DNA from 2 places in the Actinoallomurus sp. NPDC052308 genome. Region 1 is predicted to be linked to the other one. Evidence: predicted binding sites of a transcription regulator. Region 1 holds the regulator's gene; the other holds the start of a gene.

What was found. Region 1 encodes HrcA, which represses chaperone genes, less so after heat shock. Its sites were predicted from a motif close to TTGGCACTCTCNNNNNGAGAGTGCCAA; they were not measured.
Region 2: a site for HrcA is predicted at 1,592-1,618, ahead of groL (chaperonin GroEL). Genes of this name have one in related genera too.

The regions. Positions count from the first base shown of each region.
Region 1 is NZ_JBFAUM010000015.1:75,413-79,860, forward strand. It holds gene AB0L00_RS29105 (MFS transporter) at 1-52, shown strand, start outside; gene dnaJ (molecular chaperone DnaJ) at 101-1,231, opposite strand; gene hrcA (heat-inducible transcriptional repressor HrcA) at 1,232-2,245, opposite strand; gene AB0L00_RS29120 (MBL fold metallo-hydrolase) at 2,381-3,187, shown strand; gene AB0L00_RS29125 (DUF3097 domain-containing protein) at 3,349-4,170, shown strand; gene AB0L00_RS29130 (DUF4870 domain-containing protein) at 4,263-4,448, shown strand, end outside.
Region 2 is NZ_JBFAUM010000002.1:775,279-779,726, reverse strand. It holds gene thrC (threonine synthase) at 1-321, shown strand, start outside; gene AB0L00_RS09715 (MoaD/ThiS family protein) at 318-596, shown strand; gene AB0L00_RS09710 (cold-shock protein) at 1,083-1,283, shown strand; gene groL (chaperonin GroEL) at 1,746-3,377, shown strand; gene AB0L00_RS09700 (pyridoxamine 5'-phosphate oxidase family protein) at 3,509-3,970, opposite strand; gene AB0L00_RS09695 (HXXEE domain-containing protein) at 4,046-4,363, opposite strand.

The DNA.
Region 1 (4,448 bases):
GCCCGTGGAGCAGGTGACGCCTGCGGTACGGGTCGAGCCGGCGGACAGGTGAGCGAAGGCCCCCGCTCTCGGTATCGGGAGCGGGGGCCTCGGAGAAGGGTCAGCGGCCGTTGAAGGCGTCGCGGAGACGGGAGAAGAAGCCCTGCTGGCCCGGGGCGAACTTGCCCGGCGGACGCTCCTCGCCGCGCAGGCTCGCCAGCTTGCGCAGCAGCTCCTCCTGCTCTTCGTCGAGCTTGGTGGGCGTCTCGATGTTCACGTGGATCATCAGGTCGCCGCGACCGCTCTCGTTGAGGTGCTTGACGCCCCGGCCGTACATCGGGATGACCTGGCCGGACTGGGTGCCGGGCCGGATGTCGATCTCCTCGGGGCCGTCCAGGGTCTCGACGGTCAGCGACGTGCCGAGCGCGGCCGCCGTCATCGGCACCTGGACGGTGCAGTGCAGGTCGTCGCCCTCCCGCTCGAAGATCGGGTGCGGGAGCTCCACGATCTCGAGGAACAGGTCGCCGGCCGGGCCGCCGCCGGGGCCGACCTCGCCCTCGCCGGCGAGCTGGATGTGGGTGCCGTTCTCGACGCCGGCGGGAATGCGGACCTTGATCGTGCGGCGGGTGCGGACCCGTCCGTCACCGGAGCACTCCGTGCAGGGCGTACGGATCGTGGTGCCGTAGCCGCCGCACTGCGGGCAGGCGCGGGAGGTCATCACCTGGCCGAGGAACGACCGGGTGACCTGCTGGACCTCGCCGCGGCCGTGGCACATGTCGCACGTCTCGGGGTGCGTGCCGGGGGCCGTGCCGGAGCCCGAGCAGGTGTCGCAGACCACCGCGGTGTCGACCGTCAGCTCGCGTGTGGTGCCGAACGCCGTCTCGGACAGGTCGAGCTCCACCCGGACGGTGCCGTTGCGGCCCCGCCGGGCCCGGCTGCGCGGCCCGCGCTGGGTCGCGGTGCCGAAGAAGGCGTCCATGATGTCGCTGAACGGGAACCCGGCGCCGAAGCCGCCCGCTCCCGCCCCGGCGCCGCTGGCGAACGGATCGGCGCCCAGGTCGTACATCTCGCGCTTCTTCGGGTCGGAGAGCACCTCGTACGCCTGGGTGATCTCCTTGAACCGCTCCTGGGTGGCAGGGTCGGGGTTGACGTCCGGATGCAGCTCACGGGCGAGTCTGCGGTACGCCTTCTTGATCTCGTCCGCGCTGGCGTCACGGCGCACCCCGAGGGTCGCGTAGTAGTCGTTCGCCACTTACGACCCCGCCAGAATCTGACCGACGTAACGTGCCACTGCGCGTACTGCTCCCATCGTCCCGGGGTAGTCCATCCGCGTCGGACCGAGCACGCCGAGCCGGGCCACGGCCTGGTCGCCGGCGCCGTACCCGGTGGCCACCACCGAGGTCGTGCGCAGGCTCTCGTGCGGGTTCTCGGTGCCGATCCGCACGGTGAGGCTGGAGGGATCCCCCACCTCGCCGAGCAGCCGCATCAGGACGACCTGTTCTTCCAGCGCCTCCAGCACGTCACGGAGGCTCTGGGACAAGTCGGCGCGCGCGAGGTTCGCCGCGCCGCCGATGATTATCTTCTCTTCGTGCTTCTCCACGAGGCTCTCGAGGAGGACCGACAGCACCGTCGTCGCCAGCGCCCGCTCGCCGGCCGACACCTGCTCGGGCAGGTCGGCGAGGGTGTCGGGGACGTCGGTCAGCCAGCACCCGTCCAAGCGCGCGTTGAGCAGCGCCCGCAGGTGCGCGATGGCCTCGTCGGACACGGGCTCATGCGTCTCGATCGCCCGCTGCTCGACCCGGCCGGTGTTCGTGATCACGACGAGCAGCAGCCGCTCGGAGGCGATCGGCACCAGCTCGACGTGCCGCACCGACGACCGCGTGAGCGAGGGGTACTGCACGACCGCGACCTGCCGCGTCAACTGCGCCAGCAACCGCACGGTGCGGCCGACGACGTCGTCGAGGTCGTAGGCGTTCGCGAGGAACGTCTCGATCGCGCGTCGCTCGGCCGCGGACAGCGGCTTGATCGTGGACAGCCGGTCGACGAACAGCCGGTATCCCTTGTCGGTCGGCACGCGCCCCGCGCTGGTGTGGGGCTGGGCGATGTATCCCTGCTCCTCCAGCACGGCCATGTCGTTGCGGATCGTGGCCGGCGAGACGCCGAGGTTGTGCCGATCGACCAGCGTCTTCGAGCCCACCGGTTCGTGGGTGGACACGTAATCTTCGACGATGGCCCGCAGCACAGCGAGCTTCCGGTCGTCGAGCACGCACTCACCTCCCGTGTCCACAGCCCTTCAATCTGGCACTCTTCTCCTCTGAGTGCCAAGTGTACGGCTCGGGGGCACGCAGGAGGAGACGCCGGTGGATCACGTTCTCGCGTCGAGCGTGGCAGAGTCACTCCTGTGACCTGGCACGAAATTGCGGAACGCTGTTTCCAGCGCCGTTATTCCGACTTCGACGTGACCGTGGGGGTCATCGTCGGGTCCGCGGACGCCGTCGTCGTCGACACCCGCGCGAGTGTGGCACAGGGCGTACGGCTGCGCGACGACCTTCGGGAGCTCGGCGTGCAGAACCCCATCGTCGTCAACACCCACGGCCACTTCGACCACTGCTTCGGCAACGCGGCCTTCACCGGCGGGGCGCGCTGGGGGCACGCGTCGCTGCCCGCCTACCTGGCCGAGACCGCGCGGCCCATGCTGGCGCGCGAGTTCCCCGGCTGGGCGGAGAAGGTCGAGACCGATCTCCTGCTCGCACCGGACCGGCTCGTCACCGACCGCGCCGAGCTCGACCTCGGCGACCGCGTCGTCGAGCTGCGGCACTTCGGCCCGGGGCACACCGACGGCGACGTGGTCGTCTGGGCGCCCGACGCGCGGTGCGCGTTCACCGGTGACCTGATCGAACAGTCCGGTCCGCCGGCGTACGGCGCCGACTCCTTCCCGCTGGAGTGGCCGGCCACCCTCGCCGCCCTGCTGCGGACCGTCGACGGCGTGCTCGTGCCGGGTCACGGCGCGCCGGTGGATCAGGAGTTCGCGGTCCGGCAGCGGGAGGAGATCGACATGGTGGCCCGCCGGGTGCGGGAGACGCACGCCGCCGGGCTGGGCGTCGAGGAGGCCCTCACCGCGGGCGGCTGGCCCTACCCCGTCGAGACGCTCCGGGAAGCCGTCCGGCGTGGCCACGACCACCTGGGCCGCCGATCCGGGTCCGGATAGCCGCCGCCCTGCCTCCGCGCCCCCGGCGCCGCACCCGAGCCGCCGCCCGTACGCGTGGCCGTCTCGACGCGGGGTGAACCGGCCGCCCCGGCCGGTACGCGTCCGCACGGGCGCGCCGGGGCGGCTGCCCCGCCCGCCGCCGGACCGGTACGGTGCGACGCGTGCGGAGCAAAGACTATGGACGCGACGTTCTGTCCGGCGACTGGCGCCGGCCGCGGAAGGGTCAGATCCCCGAGGTCGCCGCCGAGCCGGGCCTGGTCGCCGAGGATCCGGCGAGCGGGTTCTGCGGTGCGGTCGTCGCCTGCGAGAAGGACGCCGTGACCCTCGAGGACCGGTTCGGCAAGCGCCGGGTCTTCCCGCTGGCGAAGGCCGGGTTCCTCATCGACGGCAAGCCCGTGACGCTCGTCCGTCCCGTACGGGCGTCGGGTCCGGCCCGGTCGGCGTCCGGTTCGATCGCCGTGCCGAACCTGCGGGCGCGGGTGGCGCGGGAGAGCCGGATCTACGTCGAGGGCCGCCACGACGCGGAGCTCGTCGAGAAGATCTGGGGGCACGACCTGCGAGTCGAGGGCGTCGTCGTGGAGTACCTCGAGGGCGTCGACCACCTCCCCGACATCGTCGCGGAGTTCGGCCCGGGGCCGGAAAGCCGGCTGGGCGTGCTCGTCGACCATCTCGTGGCCGGATCCAAGGAGAGCCGGATCGCCGACCAGGTCTCCTCCCCGTACGTCCTGGTCACCGGCCACCCCTTCATCGACATCTGGGAGGCCGTCAAGCCCTCGGTCCTGGGCATCCCCGCGTGGCCGCGGGTTCCGCGCGGGATCCCCTGGAAGGAAGGCGTGATCGCCGCGCTCGGGTGGAAGGGCGAGCCGGGCGAGGTGTGGCAGGCGATCCTCGGCCGGGTCCGCGCGTACACCGATCTCGAGCCCGCGCTGCTCGGGCGGGTCGAGGAGCTCATCGACTTCGTCACCGTGCCGCAATCGGGCTGAGGTCCGCGAAACCATCCGGCGTCGGCGCGCGTCTCATAAACTGCGCGTTCGCCGCGAAATTCGCACGTTCCGCCGGAAGGGGCAGCACGCACATGACCTATGGGCAACCGGGCCACAGGCGTCCCGGCTCCGGACCTGGCCATCACGCCGGTCCCGGGGCCCAGGCGTACGGTCCCGGGCACGGAGGCCATGGGCACGCGCCGTACCCGCAGCCGGGGTACCCACAGGCCGGCTACGGCCAAGGAGGGTACGGTCAGGGCGGTTACCAGGGCGGTTAC
Region 2 (4,448 bases), on a different contig from region 1:
AACCCGGCCGACGGGCCGTACGTCCTCGACGCCGTGCGCCGCACCGGAGGGGCCGTCGAGGACGTCTCGGACGAAGAGGTCGTCGACAGCATCGGCCTGCTCGCCCGCACCGAGGGCATCTTCGGGGAGACGGCGGGCGGCGTGACGCTGGGCGCGCTGCGCAAGTTGCTGTCGGCCGGTGTGCTCGACCCCGACGCCGAGACGGTGTTCATCAACTCCGGTGACGGCCTCAAGACCCTGGACGCGGTGGCCCCGGTCGCCAAGCCGTCCGCGAACATCGCCCCGACCCTCGAGGCATTCCGAAAGGCAGGTCTGGCGTGAGCTCGATCAGTGTCCGCATCCCGACGATCCTGCGCAGCTACACGGGCGGCGAGGCCGAGGTGAAGGCGACGGGATCGACCGTGCGCGAGGTCGTCGCCGACCTGGAGGCCAACTACTCCGGCATCGCCGCCCGCATCCTCGACGACAACGGCAGGATCCGGCGGTTCGTCAACGTGTACGTGGGTGAGGAGGACGTGCGGTTCGCCGACGGCCTCGACACGGCCACGCCCGACGGCGCCCAGATCTCCATCATCCCGGCCGTCGCCGGCGGCTGATCCGCTGAACCTACGGCTGAACCGCGGAGTTCGCGGCTGATCCGCTGATCCGCCGAACCTGCGGCCGTCGTCCCGGGCGGGCGACGGCGCTCACGGGTGACACCCCGTGAGCGAGACTCCCCGCGATCCCCGGTGTTCACCGAGTCCATCGACTCGGCGAGCACCGGGGATCATGCGTTGGGCCGCCGAAATGTCGGACTCGAGGTGGTCTGCTCCACGCTCCTGAGCGGGAATTGCGTTTTCCTTATCCGGATTTTTGGACATCGACGGTTAGTTCCGGTTCGGGGATCCCGACTTTTGACCAGCATCGGCCGCCCGCACTTCTGGGGTAAAGGCTGTTCCACGGACGGTAGCCGTGTGTAGGGTCGGCGATGGCCGCCGCAGCCGAGTCGGCGGGCGATCGACGGGTTCCGCAGTGGTCCGCGGGCTCGAATCAGTAACCGTGGCCATTGGTCGCGGGAATTGCCCGGGTGGGAGTTGTTTGGAATGGCGCAAGGCACCGTCAAATGGTTCAACGCGGACAAAGGCTACGGCTTCATCGCGGTCGACGGTGGCAGGGATGTGTTCGTGCACTACTCGGCCATCGTCGCGGATGGCTACCGCAGCCTCGAGCAGGGGCAGCGGGTCGAGTTCGAGATCACGCAGAGCGACCGCGGGCCGCAGGCGGACGCGGTTCGGGCGCTCTAAGTCCCATAGCCTGACGGAGGCCCGGCGCTTCGGCGCCGGGCCTCCGGCCGTGGAGCGCGCTCCGGCGACCGCCGCCCCGCCGCGTGCCTTCGGGCGCACGCCCGCGCCGCTGGATCGTCCCCGGCTCGCCGGGATCGTCCCTCCGGCCGCCTGGGCCATCCCTTCGCCCCTCGTCCGGCGCGCGTCCTCCCCGTACGACCACCGCCTCCTCACCTTGGCCTATACGGTGAAGCCGCATTGGCGAGATGTTCACCCTGGTGAGGGTCGACTCCGCTTGCACTCTCAGGGGGAGAGTGCTAAACAAGCGGTTGGCACTCTAGTATTGAGAGTGCCAACCAAGTGATCGAGGCGATGAGGCCTCGCATCCGGCGACGGAATGGAAGTCGTCGGGTGGGGCCGTCCGTCGCGGGCGTCGACTCGATCCGCGTGAAAGCCACCCCGTTCCGGGAGGATCTGGAGCCTATGGCTGCAAAGATGATCGCGTTCGACGAGGACGCGCGGCGCGGCCTCGAGCGCGGCATGAACCAGCTTGCCGACGCCGTGAAGGTGACCCTCGGTCCCAAGGGCCGCAACGTCGTTCTGGAGAAGAAGTGGGGCGCTCCCACGATCACCAACGACGGTGTCTCCATCGCCAAGGAGATCGAGCTCGAGGACCCGTGGGAGAAGATCGGGGCCGAGCTCGTCAAAGAGGTCGCGAAGAAGACCGACGACGTAGCCGGTGACGGCACGACGACGGCGACCGTGCTGGCCCAGGCGCTGGTCCGTGAGGGCCTTCGCAACGTCGCCGCCGGCGCCAACCCGATGTCCCTGAAGCGGGGCATCGAGTCGGCGGTGGAGCGCGTCAGCGAGCAGCTGTCCCACATCGCGAAGGACGTCGAGACCAAGGAGCAGATCGCCTCCACGGCCTCGATCTCCGCCGGCGACACCTCGATCGGCGAGATGATCGCCGAGGCGATGGACAAGGTCGGCAAGGAAGGCGTCATCACGGTCGAGGAGAGCCAGACCTTCGGTCTGGAGCTCGAGCTGACCGAGGGCATGCGCTTCGACAAGGGCTACATCTCGCACTACTTCGTGACGGACCCGGAGCGTATGGAGGCCGTCTTCGACGACCCGTACATCCTGATCGTCAGCTCGAAGATCTCGGCGAACAAGGACCTGGTTCCGATTCTGGAGCAGGTCATGCAGGCCGGCAAGCCGCTGGTCATCATCGCCGAGGACGTCGAGGGCGAGGCCCTGGCGACCCTGGTCGTCAACAAGATCCGCGGTGTCTTCAAGTCCGTCGCCGTCAAGGCCCCGGGCTTCGGCGACCGCCGCAAGGCCATGCTGCAGGACATCGCGATCCTGACCGGTGGCCAGGTCATCAGCGAGGACATCGGCCTCAAGCTGGAGAACACCACGCTGGACATGCTCGGCCAGGCCAAGCGCATCGTGGTGACCAAGGACGAGACCACCGTCATCGATGGCGCCGGCAACCCCGACGACATCTCTGGTCGCGTCAACGAGATCCGCGCGGAGATCGAGAACTCCGACTCCGACTACGACCGCGAGAAGCTCCAGGAGCGTCTCGCCAAGCTGGCCGGCGGCGTGGCCGTCATCAAGGCCGGCGCGGCGACCGAGGTCGAGCTGAAGGAGCGCAAGCACCGCATCGAGGACGCCGTTCGCAACGCGAAGGCCGCCGTCGAGGAGGGCATCGTCCCTGGCGGTGGCGTGGCGCTGCTGCAGGCGAGCGTCCGGGCGTTCGAGAAGACCGACCTTGAGGGCGACGAGGCGACCGGTGCGCAGATCGTGCGCCGTGCGCTGGAGGAGCCGCTGAAGCAGATCGCGGTGAACGCCGGCCTCGAGGGCGGCGTCGTGGCGGAGAAGGTTCGCAACCTCGAGCCGGGCTTCGGCCTGAACGCCGCGACCGGCGAGTACGTCAACATGTTCGACTCGGGCATCATCGACCCGGCGAAGGTGACGCGCTCGGCGCTGCAGAACGCCGCGTCCATCGCGGCGCTGTTCCTCACCACCGAGGCGGTCATCGCCGAGAAGCCGGAGAAGGAGAAGGCTCCGGCCGGCGCTCCCGACGGTGGCATGGGCGGCATGGACTTCTGAGTCCACTCGCTTAAGGGGCGGTTCCCGGTGCTGGAACCGCCCCTTTCGCATGCCCGGGGCTCAGCCGCCGCCTCGTGGCAGACATCGCCCGCGATCAGCGTTTCAGGAGGCGCGTCGGCGAGGGACGGCCGTTATTCCAGCCACATCCCGTCGCGCATGATGACTCTTCCGCGTAGTTCTGGCTCGCCGCGCCAAGCGCGCACAGTCCTCGGGACCACGCGTACATACAGAAAGGATCCCTCTTCCACGCGTGGATCCCACCCGAACTTGTCGGCGAACGCCTCCGCTGCGCCTCCGGGCACCTCCTGGTCCGGGAAGCATTCCGCCTCACCCTGGAGGAGCACCACGTCGAAGGTGTCCGGTAGCGACAGGCGCACGCGCGGCTCTTTGCGGACGTTTCGCGCAGTCACGGAAGTGGCGCCGGTGCACATCCACACTGCTCGCCCATCCCACAAGAACCACAGCGGCACCTGGTGCGGCCCGTGATCGGGGTGAGCCGTCGACACCCATACATCCCGTTCGGTAACGAGCCGCTCCAGAGCGTCGCGCATACGCTCCGCCGTCGGGCGACGAACGATTCCTGTGGTCTCCATGCGGACCGACCCTAGCCAAGCAGGCGCGAAGCGCGCCTGAGGCGCAGGACCTACTCCCAGCGACCGATGAACCCCTCAGCTTTTGGCTCGGGGCGACCAACTTCGGTGCTCAGGGTGGCCAGCGGAAGTCGCCGCCCGGGCGGCGGCCACGGCGAGGGGAGCGCAGGCCAGCACGCCGAGCGCCACGGGCACGGTGCGGCGCAGGCCGCGCCGGGTGACCGCGCCCTCCCGTACCGCGCCGCGCAGCACCGCGAGGCCGATCGGCAGGTTGAGTCCGACCGCGGTGACGAGGCCAGGGGCATAGCCGCGCGCGGCGACGGCCGCGGGGACATGCGGAAGCGCCACGTTGAGCAGCATGACCCCGGCCATCCCGGCCGGCAGGTACGCTTCCACGGGGTGGGGCGGCCGGTCGTACCGACGGCGACGGCCGCCATCCCGAGCCCGGAGATCACCGCCATGAGCCCATTGAGCGAGGCCT